2 regions of the Stenotrophomonas sp. KH_029 genome follow, and region 2 is predicted to be linked to the other one. Evidence: riboswitches for the same ligand, from Rfam matches in the RefSeq annotation. Region 2 holds a riboswitch; the other holds the start of a gene.
What was found. A riboswitch is a leader RNA that binds a small molecule or an ion and turns the genes downstream of it on or off. The one in region 2 is predicted to bind glycine.

Region 1 (10,323 bases), 720 kb from region 2:
CGGGCAACGCCTGCGCCGGGGTGGCGGTCGGTGCGGGTGGGGGCAGGGCGGGCATGGCCAGCCCGGCGGCAACGCGCTGGGCCAGCGATTCGTCGATGTTGCGCAGGTGGCTGACGGTGCGCTCGCGCACCTTGGCCGTTTCCACCTTGGACAGTTCAAACACCAGCGCCGAGGCCAGGTGCGCCTGCTCCGGCGCCTCCAGGCTGCGGAAGAACATCCGCGCCTGGCTGTAGTGGTCGGCAAAGCTCGCCGCGCGCACGCGGCCCTTGCGCCCATCGTCGGGTGCTGTGGCGTGACTGGGGAAGCCGTCCACGGCCTCGCGCGGGCTGTCGTCCTGCAGCGAGCTGGGGTCGTAGGCCACCCGGCCCTTGGGCACGCCCATCTGCATGTGGCCGTCGCGCTGGTGGTTGGCGAACGGGCACTTGGGCGCATTGACCGGGATCTGGTGGAAATTGGGCCCGCCCAGGCGGCTGAGCTGGGTGTCCAGATACGAGAACAGCCGCCCCTGCAGCAGCGGGTCGTTGCTGAAGTCGATGCCGGGCGGCACGTTGGCCGGGCAGTAGGCCACCTGCTCGGTTTCGGCGAAGAAATTGTCCGGCCAGCGGTCCAGCACCATCCGTCCGATCACGGTCAGCGGTACCAGTGACTCGGGGATGATCTTGGTCGGGTCCAGGTGGTCGAAGGGAAACGCCTCGGCCTGTTCCTCGGTGAACAGTTGCACGGCCAGTTCCCATTCGGGGAAATCGCCGGCACTGATCGCCTCGAACAGGTCGCGGCGGTGGAAATCGTTGTCGGCGCCCTGCAGCTTCACCGCTTCGTCCCAGACGGTGGACTGGATGCCCAGCGTGGGGCGCCAGTGGAACTTGACGAAGGTCGATTGGCCGTCCTCATCGAGCAGGCGGAAGCTGTGGATGCCGAAGCCTTCGATCATGCGCAGCGAACGCGGAATGGCGCGGTCGCTCATCGCCCACATGATCATGTGCATCGACTCGGGCATCAACGACACGAAGTCCCAGAACGTGTCGTGCGCGCTGGCCGCCTGCGGGAAGGCGCGGTCCGGTTCCATCTTCACCGCGTGGATCAGGTCGGGGAACTTGATCGCGTCCTGGATGAAGAACACCGGGATGTTGTTGCCGACCAGGTCCCAGTTGCCTTCACGGGTGTAGAACTTGACCGCGAAGCCGCGCACATCGCGCGGGGTGTCCACCGATCCGGCGCCGCCGGCCACGGTGGAGAACCGGGTGAACACGGGGGTGCGCACGCCCACCTCGGTAAGCACCCGCGCACGGGTGTAATCCTGCAGCGAACGGGTCAGTTCGAAGTAGCCGTGGGCAGCGCTGCCGCGGGCATGCACGATGCGCTCGGGAATGCGCTCGTGGTCGAAATGGGTGATCTTCTCGCGCAGGATGAAATCTTCCAGCAGGGTTGGCCCGCGCGGCGTGGCGCGCAGCGAATTCTGGTTGTCGGCAACCGCAATGCCCTGGTTGGTGGTCAGTACCGGATGGCGGCCGCCGGCCTGCTGGTGCAGCTCATCGCCCTGGCCCTGGCCGTGGCGGTCGGCGGGGGCGGACGGGCGTTTGCGGGGCTTGCTGGTGGCCATGGGGCGACTCCGGGCTGGTGGTGAGGCGATACCGCCCACCCTGGCAGGGGCGGCGTTAATCGCCGGTCGGAAAACCTGCCCGGGCATCCACCCGCGCTTCACATGCCGTGCCCGGCCGCCGGGCGGCGGCGGGGCGGTATCCTTGCCAGGTCTCCACTGCTCGCCCGCCGCCGCATGCGCGTTGAACCTGCCGACATCGAAGCCCTGTTTGATGCGATCCCGGACGTGCTGTTCTTCATGAAGGACTGCCAGGGCCGCTACACGCATATCAACCAGACCATGCTGCGCCGGCTTGGGCTGAAGTCGCGCAAGGAGGTGATCGGGCGCACCGCGGCGGAGATCTACCCCACCGGACTGGGCGCCGACTACGCCTCGCAGGACGAGCAGGTGCTGGCCGGGCGGGTGATCGAGAACCTGATGGAGCTGCACCTGTTCGCCAACCGCGAACCGGGCTGGTGCCTGACCTGCAAGCGGCCGTTGCTGGTCGATGGCCAGGTCGCCGGCCTGATCGGGATCTCGCGCGACCTGGGCCAGAAGGACAGCCTGGGCGCCCAGTACGAGCAGCTGCGGCTGGCGCTGGCGCATCTGAATGCGCATTACGCCGAGAACGTGCGCATGCAGACCCTGCTGGACATCACCGGGTTTTCGCTGTCCAAGCTGGAGCGCACCTTCCGCCGGGTGTTCCAGATGACCCCGCAGCAGGTGCTCACCCGCCTGCGCATCCAGATGGCGGTACACCTGCTGCATGGCCCGGACAGCATCGCCAGCATCGGCCAGGCCTGCGGTTTCACCGACCAGAGCGCGTTCACCCGCAAGTTCAAGGCCGAGGTCGGGGTGTCCCCGCGCGGCTACCGGGCCCAGATCGGCGAGCGCGCCGGCCCCTGAGCCGGGCCGGCGCGGGTGGCCTATGCCGCGGGCCGGCCGAACAGGTATCGTGTCGCACCTGTTGCCCGCCAAGCGATTCCGATGCCCGCATCCCAGACTCCGACGCCAGCCGCTGCCCGCCTGGGCCATGCCCTCAAGCCCCGCCAGCTGATCATGATGGGTCTGGGCAGCGCGATCGGCGCCGGCCTGTTCCTGGGCTCGGGGGTGGGCGTGCACGCTGCCGGCCCGGCGGTGCTGCTGTCCTACCTGGTGGCCGGCGCGCTGGTGATCATCGTGATGAACGCGCTGGGCGAAATGGCCGCGGCCAAGCCGACCAGTGGCGCGTTCTCGGTGTATGCCGCCGATGCCATGGGCGCCACCGCGGGGGCCACGGTAGGTTGGTTGTGGTGGGTGCAGCTGGTGATCGTGATCGCCGCCGAAGCGGTCGGTGCGGCCGGGCTGCTGGCCACGGTGTGGCCGGCGGTGCCGGTACCGATGGCGGCGCTGGCCTTCATGCTGTTCTTCACCGCGATCAACCTGCTGGGCGTGAAGAACTTCGGCGAGTTCGAGTTCTGGTTCGCCATCCTCAAGGTGGTGGCGATCGTCGGCTTCATCCTGATCGGCGTGGCGCTGCTGATGGGCTGGTTGCCCGACGTGGCCTCGCCGGGCCTGCGCAACTTCACCGAGCATGGCGGCTTTGCGCCCAAGGGGCTGGCCGGGGTCGGGGCGGCGCTGCTGGTGGTGGTGTTCGCCTTTGGCGGCACCGAGATCGTGGCGGTGGCGGCGGCCGAAACCGAAGATCCCGAGCGCAGCATCGCGCGGGCGATCCGCACGGTGGCCTGGCGCATCCTGGTGTTCTACATCGGTTCGCTGAGCGTGATCATCGCGGTGGTGCCGTGGACCAGCGAGGCGCTGAAGTCGCCGTTCGCCGCAGTGCTGCAGGTGGCCAATATCCCCGGCGCGGCCACGGCGATCACGCTGATCGCGGTGATCGCGCTGCTGTCGGCGCTCAATGCCAACCTGTATGGCGCCTCGCGGATGATGTATTCGCTGGCCCAGCGCGATGAAGCGCCGGCGGTGCTGGGCTGGACCGATCCGCGCCAGGTGCCGATCATCGCGGTGCTGGCCAGCGTGCTGTTCGGTTTTGCCGCCACGGTGATGGAGCTGGTGTTCCCGGAGAAGGTGTTGCCGGTGCTGCTCAATATCGTCGGCTCGACCTGTCTGCTGGTGTGGACGATTTCGCTGCTGTCGCAGTTGATCCTGCGCCATCGGGCCAACCGCGACGGCACCCGCCTGCCGTTCCGGATGGCCGGCTATCCGTACCTGACCCTGCTGGGCCTGGGCGTGCTGGCGCTGATCTTCGGTCTGCTGCTGTCCGAGACACAGACCCGCACGCAGTTCCTGTCGATGGCGGTGCTGACGGCGGTGATCGCGCTCAGCAGCGAAATCGCACGCCGCATGCGCGCCAACCGCCAAGCAGATTGACCGGTAGAGCCGGGCAGGGCAGGGCCTACGGCACCAGCATCCCTAGTTCTGTCGCACCCAGGCGAACATGTGGGGTACGTAGTCCGCCTTCCCCAGCGGCACGCCATTGTGGCGCAGGATGCTATAGGCGGTGATCAGGTGGAAATAGAACTGCGGCGTGGCCCAGTATGCGGCGTACTCGCTGCCCTTCATGTCGAAGGCAAGGTCGCCGGCCAGTTCGATCGCCACATCGCGCGAGGCGCCGGCATCGATGACCGCCGCGTCTGCAGACGCCAGCTGGTCCAGGGTCTGGTCGATCAGCGCACGCGCCTGGTCGAGGTCGTCGGGTGCCTGCAGTGACGGCAGCGGCCGTCCGCTGAGCCGGCATACCGCTTCGTGCGCCTGTGTGCAGGCGAACTGCAGCTGCTTGGCCAATGGGTGCATGTCCGGCGCCAACCGCGCCGAGAGCAGGTTGCGTGGGTCATAGCCCACAGCCAGCGCGTGCGCGTCGGCCTTGTCCAGCTGGCCGCGGAGTGCGCCAAGCATCTGCGCGAAACCGCGGATGTTCATCTGATGGATCGACATGATGCTTCCTTGTACGTGGGAGGGGACAGGGCCGGGTGTTGGCCGTGGGCGTCGCATGATGATCGATATCGGCCAGCACCGGGTAGCACCAGGCGCTACGAAAACGGCCCGCTTGCGCGGGCCGTCCGATTGCTTCAGCGCGCTGGAGGCCTAGACCTCCACGCCCTCGTCTTCCTTGTACGCATCGACCGGGATGCAGGCGCACATCACGTTCTTGTCGCCGTAGACGTTGTCCACGCGCGCCACCGGCGGCCAGTACTTCTGCTGGCGCAGGCTGGCCAGCGGGAAGGCCGCCAGCTCGCGCGGGTAGGCATGCGACCACTCGCTGGCCGACACCGCCGTGGCGGTGTGCGGGGCGTGCTTGAGCGGATTGTCCTCGCGGTCCAGTCGCCCGTCTTCGATCGCGGCGATTTCCTCGCGGATCTGGATCATCGCGTTGATGAAGCGATCCAGCTCGTGCAGGGATTCGCTTTCGGTCGGTTCCACCATCAGCGTGCCGGCGACCGGGAAGCTCAGGGTCGGGGCGTGGAAGCCGAAGTCGATCAGGCGCTTGGCCACGTCTTCGGCGCCGATGCCGGAGGTCTTCTCCAGCGGGCGCACGTCCAGGATGCACTCGTGTGCGACCAGCCCGTTGCGGCCGGTGTACAGGGTCTTGAAGTGCGGGGCCAGGCGCTTGGCGATGTAGTTGGCGTTGAGCAGGGCTACCTGGGTCGCCTTGCGCAGGCCGGCGGTGCCCATCAGGGTGATGTACATCCAGCTGATCGGCAGGATCGAGGCGCTGCCGAAGCTGGCCGCGCTGACCATGCCGACATCGCCTTGCCCACCCAGCACCTTGGGCAGGAACGGCGCGAGGTGCGCCTTGACCGCGCACGGGCCGACGCCCGGGCCGCCGCCGCCGTGCGGGATGCAGAAGGTCTTGTGCAGGTTCAGGTGCGACACGTCCGAGCCCCACTTGCCGGGCTTGGCCACGCCGACCAGAGCGTTCATGTTGGCGCCGTCGGTATACACCTGGCCGCCGTGCTTGTGCACGATCTCGCAGATTTCCACCACCTCTTCCTCGAACACGCCATGCGTGGACGGGTAGGTGATCATCAGTGCGGCCAGGCGGTCGCTGTACTTCTCGGCGTTGACGCGGATGTCTTCCAGGTCGACGTTGCCGTTGGCATCGGTCTTGGTCACCACCACCTTCATGCCGCACATCTGCGCCGAGGCCGGGTTGGTGCCGTGCGCCGAATCGGGGATCAGGCAGACATCGCGATGGTCTTCACCGCGCGAGCGGTGGTAGGCGCGGATCGCCAGCAGGCCGGCGTACTCGCCCTGCGCGCCGGAATTGGGCTGCAGGCTGACCGCGTCGTAGCCGGTGCATTCCACCAGCATCGCTTCCAGCCCGTCGATCAGTTCCTTGTAGCCGGTGGCCTGGTCGGCCGGGGCCAGCGGGTGGATGTTGGCGAACTCCGGCCAGGTCACCGGGATCATCTCGGCGGTGGCGTTGAGCTTCATGGTGCAGCTGCCCAGCGGGATCATGGTGCGATCCATGGCCAGGTCCTTGTCCGCCAGCGAACGCAGGTAGCGCAGCAGCTCGTGTTCGCTGTGGTGGGTGTTGAACACCGGGTGGGTCAGGAACGCACTGGTGCGGACCAGGCCGGCCGGCAACGCATCGGCGGTGGCCGCGTCCAGGGCGTCCACGTCAACGCTGGCGCCGAACAGGCGGCCCAGCGCGACGATGTCCTCACGGGTGGTGGTCTCATCCAGGCTGATGCCGACCGCTTCGCTGTCGATCGCGCGCAGGTTGATGCGCGCCGCGGCCGCCTTGGCGTGGATCGCCTGGGCGTCGATGTCCTTGACGTGCAGGGTGTCGAAGAACTGCGCGCCGACGTTGATGCCGGCGTTGCGCAGCGCCGCGGCCAGGATCGCGGCCAGGCGGTGGGTGCGGCGGGCGATCCGGGTCAGGCCGTCCGGGCCGTGGTATACCGCGTACATCGAGGCCATCACGGCCAGCAGCACCTGCGCGGTGCAGATGTTGGAGGTGGCCTTCTCGCGGCGGATATGCTGCTCGCGGGTCTGCAGGGTCAGGCGGTAGGCGGCATTGCCCTGGGCATCGACCGACACGCCGATCAGACGGCCCGGCATCGAACGCTTGTAGGCATCGCGGCAGGCCATGAAGGCGGCGTGCGGGCCACCGAAACCGAACGGCACGCCGAAACGCTGCGAGTTGCCCACCACGATGTCCGCGCCCCATTCGCCCGGTGCGGCGATCAGGGTCAGCGCGAGCAGGTCGGTGGCCACCGCGACCAGGCCGCCGCGCGCATGCACCGCATCGGCCAGCGCCTTGTGGTCGCCGACGTGGCCGAAGGTGTCCGGGTACTGCAGCAGCACGCCGTAGCAGTCGGCCTCCAGTGCTTCGGCCGGGGTACCCACGCGCAGCACGATGCCCAGCGGTTCTGCGCGGGTACGCAGCAGTTCCAGGGTCTGCGGGTGCACCGCGTCGTGCACGAAGAAGGTGTCGGACTTCGACTTGGCCGAGCGCTTGGCCAGCGTCATCGCTTCAGCGGCGGCGGTGGCTTCATCCAGCAGCGAGGCATTGGCGATCTCCATGCCGGTCAGGTCGGCGCACAGGGTCTGGAAGTTGATCAGCGCTTCCATGCGGCCCTGCGAGATCTCGGCCTGGTAGGGGGTGTAGGCGGTGTACCAGGCCGGGTTTTCCAGCACGTTGCGCAGGATCACGTTCGGGGTGAGGGTGCCGTAGTAGCCCTGGCCGATGAAGGTGCGGAACACCTGGTTCTTGTCGGCGATGGCGCGGATCTTGGCCAGTGCCTGCACTTCGGTCAGCGACTCGGGCAGGGCCAGCGGTGCCGGCGACTTGATCCCGGCCGGGACGATCGCATCGGTCAGCGCGTCCAGCGAGGCGTGGCCGACCACGCCCAGCATCTGCGCGATTTCGGCGTCGTTGGGGCCGATGTGGCGTTCGACGAACGCGTGGCTGTGTTCAAGCTCGCTCAGGGAAGCGGCACGCTGGGCGGAGGTATTCGGGGACATGGCTGGCATCTCGAAGAGTGGGCACGCACGTTCGGAAGCCCAGCAGGGCCGGCGGATCGCGGACGCGCGAGCCAGCGGACCTTGCGGTCTTCCTGGGTGCCCCTCTGTCCTTTTGCCTGAGAGTTTAAAAGCGCGCATCTGCGTGCTTCGTGCCCCTTCGGCGCCGGCAGTGGCCGGTCTCTCCAGAGTTTTGATGCAGGTGGTATCGGGCCTGAGCGATTACGGGCGTTGCGCCTTCGGCAGCGGGTGACCGCTTCTCCCACCGTGTAGCCCGGCGATTATAGCCCAGCGGCCCGCCCGGCTACGGCCTGCCAGGACATGAATGGGTGGGCAGGCGGGGCCGGATACGCCGTCGCAGGCATGGTGCCGGGCCGGGCAAAGCCCTATCATCATCGGATCCTCGTATTCATCTGGCGCCGCCCGTTCCGGGCTGGCGCCCGCCGTGCATTCGCGCATGGCCCTGACGGAAGACCGCATGACGCCCGCCTCGCCCTCGACCCGCCGCCTGGCCCTGCTGCTCGCAGGACTGGCGATGTTCGGCCCGTTCTCGATCGACACCATTTTCCCGGCCTTCCTGCTGCTGGGGCAACGCATGCAGGTGGACCAGGTCGCGGTGCAGCAGACCATCAGCGTGTACCTGCTGTTCTACGGACTGATGGGCCTGGCGCATGGCCCGCTGTCCGATGCGTTCGGCCGCAAGCGGGTGATCATCGGCGGGCTGGTGCTGTTCATCGGCGCCTCGGTCGGCTGCGCGCTGTCGACCGACATGGCCACGCTGCTGGTGTTCCGCGCGCTGCAGGGCATGACCGCCGGCGTCGGCATGATCGTCGGCCGCGCGGTGATCCGCGATCTCTACCACGGTGCCGATGCGCAGCGCCTGATGAGCCAGGTCTCGATGATTTTCGGTGTCGCCCCGGCGATCGCGCCGATCATCGGCGGCTGGATCCTGCTCGGCGGCGGCGACTGGCCGTTGATCTTCTGGTTCCTGGTGTTGTTCGGGCTGGTGCTGCTGCTGGCTACCGGCAAGTGGTTGCCCGAAACCCATCCGCTGGAAGCACGCACGCCGTTGTCGATGCGCGAGCTGCTGCGCAGCTACCTGCGCATGGGCTCCAACCCGCGTCTGCTGCGCCTGGCTGCGGCCGGTGCGCTCAGTTTCTCCGGGATCTTCCTGTACATCTCCTCGGCGCCGGTGTTCGTGATGCAGCACCTCAAGCTGGGTGAGGGCGATTTCGCCTGGTTGTTCATCCCCACCATCGGCGGCATGACCATGGGCTCGTTCCTGTCCGGGCGAATGGCCGGGCGGGTGGTGGCGCCGCGGCAGGCCGCGATCGGTTTCGGGCTGTGCGCGGTGTCGGCCCTGCTCAACCTGGGCTATGTGCTGTCGGTGCCGCAGATCGAACTGCCGTGGGCGGTGCTGCCGATCTTCCTTGGCGGCGTGGGCATCGCACTGATCTTCCCGATCCTGGCGCTGGCGGTGCTGGACATGTATCCGCACCAGCGCGGGCTGGCTTCGTCGATGCAGATGTTCATCCAGCTGATGACCAGCACGCTGGTGGCCGGGGTGGTCTCGCCGCTGCTCAGCGCCAGCCCGGTGCACCTGGCGCTGGGCTACGCCGGCTTCTTCGCCCTCGGCGCCAGTCTCTGGTATTGGGAACGCCACCGCGAGCGCCGCCGCGAGAGGCTCGCCCCGGGCCAATGACCGCTGCTGCGGCCGGCCGACGGGTCTGGGCCGTTGGTTGTCCGTTGGCAGGCCGGGGCGGGCTGGCCGTGCACCGGCCCGGAAACGCCCGTGCGGTATCCTTTACGCTTTGATGCAGTCCGGAAATCCCCGCATGTCGACCACCTCCAAACTGCGCCGCGACATCCGCCGGCGCCGCGAAACCCAGGCCGCCAACCGCGAGCAGGCCGCCGCCACGCCGGTGGAACCGCATGCCGAGCTGCGCGACCAGCAGCGCACGCTGCTGGCCGGGATCGTGCGCCGCGATGGTGAGTGGGTGCTGGGCATGGATGGGCGCATCGCCGGCCAGACCCCCAGCGCGGCGCGGGTGCTGGCACTGATCATGCAGGCCGCCGAACTGCACGAACGCCAGGGCACGCCGGTGCGGCTGGTGTATTCGGATGCATTGAAGGACGCCGCGCATGCCGAGGCCAAGGCCGATGGCAAGGATTTCGAACAGTTCAAGCTGGAGTTCGCGGCCGCGTTGAAGCCCAAAGCGCAGGCGTAGGTCCGACCCGTGGTCGGACGCTGCTCGTTCCGCCACCGCGGTGCATGAAAGAACCAACGAAAAAGGTTCTTCGCCGATTTCCGGGAAGTCAGCTGCGCACTAAAGCCTCAGATCAACGGCAATGACCGACGTATGCGCTGATTGGGCTGGCGCGGGTGGGTTGACGGGACACGCCGTGAACCCATCCGTGGGGGCTTGGCGAAAACATCCGTGTTTTCGACAGTCCCGCCAACCCACCCACGCCAGCCCTCCACACATGGCTGGCACGCATGGAAAAGCGTAGGTCCTAGCCACGCTCGAACAGCGTGATGCCGAGACGATGCGTGTCCGACCATGGGTCGGACCTACCTGTGATGGGGTTGCCAGGAACTGGAGCAACGTCAGACCGTGGTCGGATTGCTGTTGCTGTTGCTGTTGCTGTTGCTGTTGCTGTTGCTGTTGCTGTTGCTGTTGCTGTTGCTGTTGCTGTTGCTGTTGCCCGTGATTTTGATCTTGATCTACCTCCCCCCTTGGAGCGAGCCGAGCATCGCAGCGGCAGCGGGGGCGAAG
Region 2 (10,323 bases):
TGGAACCCAAGCACCATGCCTTCCTTGCCGAGATGCAGCGCCGCGGCCATACCGAGCGTGATGGCCTGGCGCAGTGTTTCCAGCTGCTCTCGCTGGCCAGCGCGATCGACCAGGACTGCGCCAACCGGCTCGCACCGCTGGGCCTGAGCGAGGGCCGCTTCGTGCTGCTGTTCCTGCTGCAGGGTGCGGCCGAACCGCTGTCGCCGCACCAGCTTGCCGAGCGCGCCGGCGTCGCCCGTGCCACCGTGACCGGGTTGCTGGATGGGCTGGAGCGCGACGCGCTGCTGGAACGGCACAGCGATGCGCACGACAAGCGTCGCATCAACGTCCGCTTGACCGCCGCCGGCGAAGCCCTCGCGGTGGCGTTGTTCGACCAGCACCGCCAGTGGATCGGCAGCCTGTTCGCCGATCTCGGTGATGCCGAGCGCGCCCTGCTCAGCGGCCTGCTGCAGCGGATCTGGGCGCGCACCGATGCCGGTCGGGCCGGATGAAGACGCCGCCACTGTCGCGCGAACGCCGCGCCCAACTGGATGGCGGCCATGCCGAGGCGACCCATCTGGCCGAAATCCTAGCGCTGGATTTCGCCAGGCTGCTGGCCAGCGTCGCCCCCGCGCTGCCGGCTGCTGCGTTGGCCAGCATGGGCAAGGCCGCCGGCAGTGGCATCACCGTGCGCATGCAGGGCGCAGCCACCCTGCTGCGCGCGCACGCACTGGGCGATGCCGCGCAGTGGCGCGAGCACCGCAGCGACACCGTGCGCGGCTGGGCCTGTTACCTGATCGGCAGCGACCCGCGCCTGTCGCTGGAGCACAAGCTCGATGCATTGCGCGCGCTGGCCGACGACGGTCATTTTGGCGTGCGCGAATGGGCCTGGCTGGCCGTGCGCCCGCACATCGCCGCAGAACCGCTGCGGGTGCTGGCGCATCTGCAGCCGTGGACCGCCGATGCGTCCGCCAATGTGCGCCGCTTCGCCTGCGAAGCGCTGCGCCCCCGCGGCGTATGGGCTGCGCATATCGCCTTGTTCAAGCAGGAGCCGCAGCATGCGCAGGGCCTGCTGGAGGCGCTGTGCTGCGATGAGTCGCGTTATGTGCAGGACGCGGTCGGCAACTGGTTGAATGATGCCGGCAAGAGCCAGCCCGACTGGGTGCGCGCGCTGTGCGCCCGCTGGCAGCAATGCCATGCCGATGATCCGGCCAACACCCATATCCGCAAGCGCGCGTTGCGCTCGCTCTGACCCCAGGAAGCGCCATGTCGTACATGTTGATCGAGCTCTACACCGCCACCCCCGCCTGGACCGCGCTGGATGCGTTGTCGCGTGCGGCCCTGTTCGCCCGCATCGGCGCCGGCATGCAGCACGTGGATCCGGCCCGGATCACGCCGCTGGCGATGGGCCCGCTGGACCAGGACGTGCCGCATACCAGTGCCGAGCAGTTCTATGCGGTCTGGCAGTGCAGCGCGCGCCAGGATGCCGATGCTCTGCTGGCGGCGATCGAAGCGACCGGCTGGCACACCTATTTCACCACCACCCACGTCGCCGGCGCCGCCGGCGGGCTGCAGCAGCACCTGGCCGAGCTGGCGGCGCTGCCCAAGGCATAAGCAGGACGGCGACGGCTGAACATGCGGTTCCAGTTGCGTTTGAAACATTTTGCACTGCGCAGAAGCTGTGCTATCAATACTCCCCAATGAACGCACGCCACGCCAATTCCTACTTTTGGTATTACTTTCCGAAGCCACCGGCGGAGGAAGGCATGCGCTCACCCTGAAGAAAGCTTCAGACGCATACCCGAAAGCCGCCAGCGCACCTGGCGGCTTTTTTGTTGCCGCCGCGCTGGGGACCCCCACTTCCAAGGAGTTTCCCCCGATGCCCCCGCACACCGACGACCTGCGTATCCGCAAGATCGAACCGTTGACCCCGCCGGCCCAACTGCTGGCGATGCTGCCCTGCGATGAGCAGGCCTCCGATACGGTCAGCGCCTCGCGCGCGGCCCTGCACGAGATCCTGCACGGCCGCGACGACCGCCTGGCCGTGGTGATCGGCCCGTGCTCGATCCATGATCCGGTGGCCGCCATCGAATACGCCCAGCGCCTCAAGCCGCTGCGCGATGCCTATGCCGATGAGCTGGAGATCGTCATGCGCGTGTACTTCGAAAAGCCGCGCACCACGGTCGGCTGGAAGGGCCTGATCAACGATCCGGACCTGGACGGCAGCTTCAACATCAACAAGGGGCTGCGCGTGGCGCGCGGCCTGCTGCGCGACATCAACAAGCTGGGCCTGCCGGCCGGCGTGGAATTCCTCGATGTGATCTCCCCGCAGTACATCGCCGACCTGGTCGCCTGGGGCGCGATCGGCGCGCGCACCACCGAAAGCCAGGTGCACCGTGAACTGGCCTCGGGGCTGTCGTGCCCGGTGGGATTCAAGAACGGTACCGACGGCAACATCAAGATCGCCGCCGACGCGATCGGCGCAGCGTCCAATCCGCATCACTTCCTGTCGGTGACCAAGCAGGGCGACACCGCCATCGTAGCCACCGCCGGCAACCCGGATTGCCACGTGATCCTGCGCGGCGGCAAGATCCCCAACTACGATGCCGCCCACGTCGAGGCGACCTGCCAGACCCTGGCCAAGGCGCAGCTGGCACCGCGCATCATGATCGACGCCAGCCACGCCAACAGCAGCAAGAACCCGGAAAACCAGCCCAGGGTCATCGCCGACATCAACGCGCAGCTGGCCGATGGGGAAGAGCGCATCGTCGGGGTGATGATCGAAAGCCACCTGGTGGCCGGGCGCCAGGACCTGGTGGAGGGCCAGCCGCTGGTCTACGGGCAGAGCATCACCGATGGCTGCATCGGCTGGGACGCCTCGCTGGCGGTGCTGGAAAGCCTGGCCGGCGCGGTGCGGGCGCGGCGGGCGGCGCGGGTGAGCCAAGCCGCGTAGTAGGTACCGACCGTTGGTCGGTACACCACCTCACACGACCAACGGTCGGGTGCTACCGGTGCATTGAACGTAGGGCAGGTCACCCGACCAACGGTCGGGTGCTACCGGTGCATTGAACGTAGGGCAGGCCGCCCGACCAACGGTCGGTCGCTACCGGTGCATTGAACGTTCCGTTCAATGCACCTCGTCGCGGTAGACGAACTTGGGCATTTCCCATTTGAAGTGGATCGCCAGCAGGCGCAGCAGGAAGCCGCCGCCCAGGCACCACAGCGTGGCCGCATTGAGCGATACGCCCAGCTCCAGCAGCACCAGCCACGCCGCGCCGGTAAGCAGGGTGATCACCGCGTACAGCTCCTTCTGGAAGATCAGCGGCACCTCGTTGCAGAGCACATCGCGCAGCACCCCGCCGAAGGCGCCGGTCAACATGCCGGCGATCAGCACGATCGGCGCGGCGTGCCCGCCCTCGCGTGCCACCGCGCAGCCGATCAGGGTGAAGCAGATCAGCCCCAGCCCGTCCAGCACCAGGAAGGTGCGACGGAAATGATGCATCCAGCGCGCCACCCAGGTGGCGATCAACGCCGCGCAGATGGTGAAGCCCAGGTACTCGGGGTGCTTCACCCAGCCCAACGGGTAGTGCCCGAGCACGATGTCGCGCAACGAGCCACCGCCCAGTGCGGTGACGCAGGCGATGATGATCACGCCGAACAGGTCCATCCGCCGCCGCCCGGCCGACAGCGCGCCGGTCATGGCTTCGGCGGAAATGGCGATGAGGTAGATCAGGGAGAGCAGCATGGGGAGCATCCGGACACGTCAGGCGGGGACGGAAACACGCAGCCGGCACACCCGTGCGGTGCACGGGCGTGGGGGTGGGATTCCGCTGCCGCTCCCGCTGTCCTTTTGCCTGAGAGTTCGGTGGCCAAGGCCACGTGCCCCTTCGGCGGGTCATTGAAGACCTCTCTCCAGATCGGCGTGTCGGATGCATGGTTGGTGGCGTATCACGCCACCGGCCTGAGCGATTATGGGAGCCTGCGCCTTCGGCGGGCGCCAGCGCGGCGCCTCTCTCCTGCATCCGGGGCGGATTCTAGCAGCCGCCGCGCCCCGGTTGGTCGATAATCCCGGTATGCCCGCTGAACCCACCCCCTGGTATGTGTACCTGCTGGAATGCCGCAACGGCAGCTACTACGCCGGCATCAGCAACGATGTGGAGGCCCGCTTCCAGGCCCACCTGGCCGGCAAAGGGGCCCGCTACACCCGCGCCAACCCGCCGTTGAAGGTGCTGGCGATGCGCGCCTACCCGGACCGGGCGGCGGCGTCGAAGGCTGAGTGGCAGCTCAAGCGCCAGCCACGCGGGCGCAAGCTGGCCTGGCTGCAGCAACCCTGAGGCCGGGCGCTGCCGGGCCCCCGCTTGTTCGCGTCCTGCCCGGCGCACTACCATCGTCCACCTTCCCGCGATCGGCTCACTGAGGCCGTGGAGTGTCATGTCACGCGATCTGGCCCTGTACCCGCAAGACGAAAACGGCGATGTGCTGTGGAACATGCTCCAGGATGGCGACGACCTGAGCATTCCCCGCGAAGTGGATTTTGCGCTGGTCTTTCCCGGCGAAGATGACGCCATCGGCTTTGCGGTGCATCTGCTGCGCAACGAACAGAAGGTGTCGCTGTCGCGGTACGAGGGCAACGAAGCGTTTCCCTGGCAGGTGGTGGTGTACCCGATGATGCTGCCCACGCATGCCAACATCGCCGGCTTCGAGGCCTTGCTGGATGCCGAGGCCGGCCCATACAGTGGCCGCGTCGATGGCTGGGGCTGCATCGCGCAGGGCTGAGCCTGCCCGCAGGCGCCGCTCCAATGCCGGTGCCGGTGTTGTGGCTTCAATCGGGTTGTTCCAACGGAGACCAACGATGTCGATGTTGTCTGTGATGTTCGCGCTGGCGGCGGCAACCACGCCTGCGCCCGCCGTTGCCGATCCGGCCACCGTGTCGGCGATCGAAGCGACCTGCCTGGACTACGTGGACGGCCAGCTCGAAGGCGATCCGGCCCGCGTGGCGCGTTCGCTGCACCCGGACCTGGCCAAGCGCGCGATCCTTGGCGACACCCCGGACGAGCGCCTGGGCCTGCGCCGGATGTCGAAGGAAGAACTGGTGGCGCTTACCCGGCAGGGCGCGTTGAAGACGCCCCGGGACCAATGGAACCGCCGCTGCAAGGTGCTCGATGTCACCGGCAACGCGGCCTCGGTGCGGCTGGAAACGCCCTGGTTCGTCGACTATTTCCACATGGGCCGGTTCGACGGGCGTTGGATCATCGTCAACGCGTTGTGGTACAGCAAACCGAAGGCGCCATAGGCGGTGGGCGCGGCTGGCAAGGCCTGGGCTGGGCTGCTGCTGGCGGTGGTACTGATCGGCGCCTTGCCGGGCGTGCTGTATCTGCTCGGCCTGGCCAGCGTCCACGCGCTGCCGCAGCCGGCCGCCGTTGCACCGACTCACCGCGCCGCCTGCGATGACACGCCGCGAGACGGGGTCGAGGCAATGAATCCCTGGGGCCACACTGTCGAACTGCTTACGCATTCGATGAAGAAAATCGCGCCGGTGCATCGCGAAGCATCATGGGTGGCAGCCCGGCACCTGATGCGTGGGCCGCGTATGCGCATGGGGCAGTGGCACCTGGCCAACGCCGCACTGACCACCTGGATCACCCGGCACTGGACGGCCACGCAGATCGCCGATACCGCCCGGCTGGAGGAATTCTGCCAGGTGCGCAATCGCCCTAGCGCGGCGGCAGCGCGAACATCAGGATGACGCACAGCGCTAGCAGGCCCACCAGCACCCAGCGCAACCCCTCCGGTGGCAGGAAGCCGAACAGGCGCACGTCCTGCCCGTCGAAGCGGTAGCCGCACGTCGGGCAGCGCACCACCATCTGCACGTTTCGGGCAGTGATGGCATTGAAGAACATCGGCACGCCGCTGCGAAACAGAGCCTTGCGCGAATCGAAGCGCGTTGAACAGCGCGGGCAGGTTTCAAGGTTGCTCATGCGGTCGGCCCCTGGTGGGTGTCGGTCGGTTGCCTTGGTCGCCGATCCTCGCGGTCGTCCCCAAAGATGATCCGTGCGCTGCGCTGGTAGCTCCAGTACGCCACGGCCCAGTTCAGCAGCACCACCAGGCGGTTGCGGAAGCCGATCAGGAAGAACACGTGCGCGGCCAGCCAGAACCACCAGGCCAGCACGCCGGACAACTGCAGCCGGCCCAGGTGCACGATCGCGGCCATGCGCCCGATCGTGGCCAGGTTGCCGAAGTCCTGGTACTTGAACGGGCCCGGCGCGGGTTTGTTTTCCAGCCGCGCGCCGATGACCGCCGCCACGTGCCTGCCCATCTGCTTGGCCGCCGGCGCCACGCCGGGCACCGGCCTGCCGTCGGCCTGGCTGAGCGCGGCCAGGTCGCCGGCGACGAAGATCTCCGGGTGGCCGTCGATGGTGAGGTCCGGCTGCACCGGCACGCGGCCGGCGCGGTCCAGCGGCACCTCCAGGGTGCGTGCCAGCGGCGAGGCGGCCACGCCGGCGGCCCAGACCACGGTGCGCGCCGGCACGAACTGGCCGCCGAGCTGGAAGCCGTCGCCGTTGATGTCGCTGACCGGGGTGCCGGTGAGCACTTCCACGCCCAGCTTTTCCAGCTGGCGGCGCGCTTTCAGCGACAGTACCTCGGGGAAGGTCGACAGCACCCGTGGGCCGGCTTCCACCAGCCGCACCTTGGCGCTGGCCGGGTCGATGTGGCGGAATTCGTTACGCAGCGTGTGCCGGGCGATTTCGGCCAGGGTGCCGGCCAGCTCCACCCCGGTCGGGCCGCCGCCGACCACGGCAAAACTCAGCCAGGCCGCCTTGCGCGCCGGGTCCGGTTCGGCCTCGGCGCGCTCGAAGGCCAACAGCAGTTTGCGGCGCAGTGCGATCGCATCGTCGAGGGTCTTCAGGCCGGGCGCGTCGGCGGCCCACTCGTCGTGGCCGAAATAGGCATGGGTGGCGCCGGTGCACAGCATCAAGGTGTCATAGCCGAGCTGGCTGCCGTCGGCCAGGGTGATCTGCCGGGCCTGCTTGTCGATCGCGGTGACCTCGCCCAGGCGCACTTCGACGTTGCGCTGGTCGCCCAGAATGTGGCGCAGCGGTGCGGCGATATCCGGCGCGGACAGCCCGGCGGTGGCCACCTGGTACAGCAGCGGCTGGAACAGGTGGTGGTTGCGGCGGTCCACCAGGGTGATGCGGATGCGCGCCCTGGCCAATGCACGGGTGGCCCAGAGGCCGGCGAAACCACCACCGATGATGACCAGGTGGGGCAGGGGATCGCGGGTCATGCAAGGACTCCTTGGCGGGGGCCGGCCCTCCGGCCCCATGGGTTCATGGTCGACACCGCCTATCCTCGCACGTGAAGCGGGGTGTTCACCTGGATGGCCGATACTGGGTTCAGGGGCCGTCGCGCTTGCCGGCGGCCGATCCATCCCCGTGCTGGAGAGTGATGATGACCGAACCGGAAAAGCGCATCGCCCTGTTGATCGATGCCGACAACGCACCCTCATCCAAGATCGACGTGGTGCTGGCCGAAGTGGCCCGTTACGGGGTGGCCAATGTGCGCCGCGCCTACGGCAACTGGAAGAGTCCGCGGCTGAAGGGCTGGGAATCGGTGCTGCATGCCTATGCGATCCGCCCCATCCAGCAGTTCGCCTACAGCCGCGGCAAGAACGCCTCGGACATGGCGATGGTGATCGATGCGATGGACATGCTGTACGCACGCAACCTGGACGGCTTTGCGATCGTGTCCAGCGATGCGGATTTCACCCCGCTGGTGATGCGGCTGCTCACCGATGGGGTCAAGGTGTATGGGTTTGGCGAGAAGAAGACGCCGGAGCCGTTCGTCAATGCCTGCTCCAAGTTCACCTACCTCGAAGCGCTGGGACAGGGCCACGCCACCGACCCGGAGGTGGAGCAGGACAACGAGGAAACCCGGCCGCGCAAGAGCGGGCCGGAATTGCGCAACGACACCCGGCTGGTGCAGATGCTGCGCCGCGCGGTGACCTCGGCCGAAGCCGAGGATGGCTGGTCGCACCTGGGGCCGGTGGGCAGCCAGATCGGCAACCAGGCCTCGTTCGATTCGCGCAACTACGGCTACGGCAAGCTCAGCGAACTGCTGGCGGCGACCGGGTTGTTCGAGATGAAGAAGGAAGGCAAATCCACCTACGTGCGCGCGCTGCCGAAAAAGAGCGCGGCCAAGCCGGCCAAGTAGGTGCGGCGGGAGCGGCGCAATCCGCCCCTGGTAGGGTCGGTCGCCACACGACTGCCGACAGTCCTGCCGCGCGCGGTGGCGCATGACAACTGTCGACATGGCGCGGGGCGTGCGGCGCCGGCTTCGTTGGCCTGCCGCGCCGACATCGAACGTCGGCCGTGCACCGGCCGGCCAAGGGCCAACCCAACCGTGGGCCGACCGGCGTATCGTAGCGCCATCGCGCGGCCCGGCGCCGCCTACCTTATCCAACCGCGAGAAACCAACCATGCTGAAAATCTGGGGCCGCCACAATTCCAGCAACGTGCGCAAAGTGCTCTGGTGCGCCGAGGAAACCGGGGTGCCGTATGAGTCGATCCAGGTCGGTGGTGCATTCGGCGGCACCCAGTCGCCGGAGTACCGCGCGATGAATCCCAACGGGCTGGTGCCGGTCATCGAAGACCATGGCCTGCCGCTGTGGGAGTCCAACACCATCGTGCGTTACCTGGCCGCGCGCTATGCGCTGGGCACGCTGTACCCGGAGGATGTGGTCGAGCGGGCGCAGTCGGAAAAATGGATGGACTGGACCACGTCGACATTTTCCGGTGTGTTCCGCGACCTGTTCTGGGGCACGCTGCGCACCGCCCCGGCCGACCGCGACGAGGCACGCATCGGTGCGGCCCTGGTGCGGTCGGGCGAGCTGCTGGCGATGGCCGACGCGGCACTGGCACGGCAGCCGTGGCTGTCCGGCGAACGGTTCGCGATGGGCGACATCCCGCTGGGTGCGTTCGCCTATGCGTGGTTCGAAATGCCGATCCAGCGCCCCGACCTGCCGCACCTGGCGGCCTGGTACGAACGCCTCAAGCAGCGCCCGGCCTACCAGCGCGGCGTGATGACCGAATTGACCTGAAGCGCGTGCCGACCAACGGTCGGCACCTACCGGGCCTGCGCTATTCGCATCAATGTGCGCCCGGATCTGTATTGAGGCTCGGCCTCAATACAGATCCGTCGGATCCACATCCAGCGACCAGCGCACCTTGCGCGCCTGCGGCAGCGCATGGATCTGCGGGGTGATCTGGTCGAGCACGGCATGCAGCGGGCGCCGCGAGGGCGCCGACAGCAGCAGCTGGGTGCGCTGGTAGCCGGCGCGGCGCGGCATCGGTGCCGGCATCGGGCCATAGCGTTCCACCGCGGCATCCTCGGCGATCAGCGCGCGCACCGCCGCGAGCATGGCATTGGCATGCTCCACCTGCTGCGCTTCGGCACGCAGCAGGGCCAGGTGCGCGAACGGCGGGAAGCCAGCCGCTTCGCGCTGCTGCAGTTCGGCCTCGGCGAAGGCGTGGTAACCGCCGTTGACCAGGGTCTCCAGCAGCGGATGGCCGGGGTGGTGGGTCTGCAGCCAGACCTCGCCGGGGTCGGTGGCGCGGCCGGCACGGCCGGCCACCTGGATCAACTGCTGGGCCAGTTTTTCGCTGGCGCGGAAATCGGCCGAGAACAGCCCTTCGTCGATCCCCACCACCACCACCAGGGTCAGCTTGGGCAGGTCGTGGCCCTTGGCCAGGATCTGCGTGCCGACCAGGATGCCGGCGCGGTCGCCCAGCGCGGCCAGCTGGGTTTCCAGCGCGTCGCGGCGGTGGGTGGTGCCGCGGTCGATGCGGATCACCGGATAGTCGGCGAACGCCTGCAGCAGATGTTCTTCCAGCCGTTCGGTGCCGATCCCCTGCGGTTGCAGGGCCAGGCTGCCGCAATCGGGGCAGGCCAGCGGGGCCGACTGGCGCGCGCCGCAGTGGTGGCATTGCAGGCGGCGGCCGCCGGCGTGCACGGTCATCGGCGCATCGCAGCGTTGGCAGGGTGCGGTCCAGCCGCAGTCGTGGCACAGCAGCACCGGCGCATAGCCACGGCGGTTCTTGAATACCAGCACCTGGTGGCCGGCCTGCAGGTGGTCGGCGATGCCCTGCAGCACTTCCGGCGACAGCCCGTCGCGCAGCGGCCGCTTGCGCACATCCAGCACCCGCACCCGCGGTGGCCGCGCCTCGCCGGCGCGCACCTTCAGGCGCAGGTGGGCGTAGCGCCCGGCCTGGGCGTTGTGCAGCGATTCCAGCGACGGGGTGGCACTGCCCAGCACCACCGGCACGCCCAGTGCCTTGGCCCGCACCA

Region 1: another riboswitch for glycine. It lies ahead of gcvP (aminomethyl-transferring glycine dehydrogenase); the one in region 2 lies ahead of AC3ITM_RS17135 (trimeric intracellular cation channel family protein).

Annotation. Positions count from the first base shown of each region.
Region 1 is NZ_CM174498.1:3,082,509-3,092,831, reverse strand. Features, by position in the region: gene AC3ITM_RS13995 (catalase) at 1-1,600, opposite strand, end outside; gene AC3ITM_RS13990 (AraC family transcriptional regulator) at 1,775-2,485, shown strand; gene AC3ITM_RS13985 (amino acid permease) at 2,567-3,949, shown strand; gene AC3ITM_RS13980 (DUF1993 domain-containing protein) at 3,992-4,513, opposite strand; gene gcvP (aminomethyl-transferring glycine dehydrogenase) at 4,664-7,558, opposite strand; glycine riboswitch at 7,644-7,745, opposite strand; gene AC3ITM_RS13970 (multidrug effflux MFS transporter) at 8,025-9,248, shown strand; gene AC3ITM_RS13965 (hypothetical protein) at 9,382-9,774, shown strand.
Region 2 is NZ_CM174498.1:3,803,595-3,813,917, reverse strand. Features, by position in the region: gene AC3ITM_RS17155 (MarR family winged helix-turn-helix transcriptional regulator) at 1-491, shown strand, start outside; gene AC3ITM_RS17150 (DNA alkylation repair protein) at 488-1,231, shown strand; gene AC3ITM_RS17145 (DUF6616 family protein) at 1,246-1,593, shown strand; gene aroG (3-deoxy-7-phosphoheptulonate synthase AroG) at 1,859-2,932, shown strand; gene AC3ITM_RS17135 (trimeric intracellular cation channel family protein) at 3,107-3,724, opposite strand; glycine riboswitch at 3,814-3,905, opposite strand; glycine riboswitch at 3,914-4,008, opposite strand; gene AC3ITM_RS17130 (GIY-YIG nuclease family protein) at 4,053-4,313, shown strand; gene AC3ITM_RS17125 (ribonuclease E inhibitor RraB) at 4,411-4,755, shown strand; gene AC3ITM_RS17120 (nuclear transport factor 2 family protein) at 4,832-5,272, shown strand; gene AC3ITM_RS17115 (hypothetical protein) at 5,276-5,725, shown strand; gene AC3ITM_RS17110 (hypothetical protein) at 5,694-5,957, opposite strand; gene AC3ITM_RS17105 (NAD(P)/FAD-dependent oxidoreductase) at 5,954-7,264, opposite strand; gene AC3ITM_RS17100 (NYN domain-containing protein) at 7,429-8,190, shown strand; gene AC3ITM_RS17095 (glutathione S-transferase family protein) at 8,456-9,076, shown strand; gene AC3ITM_RS17090 (primosomal protein N') at 9,161-10,323, opposite strand, start outside.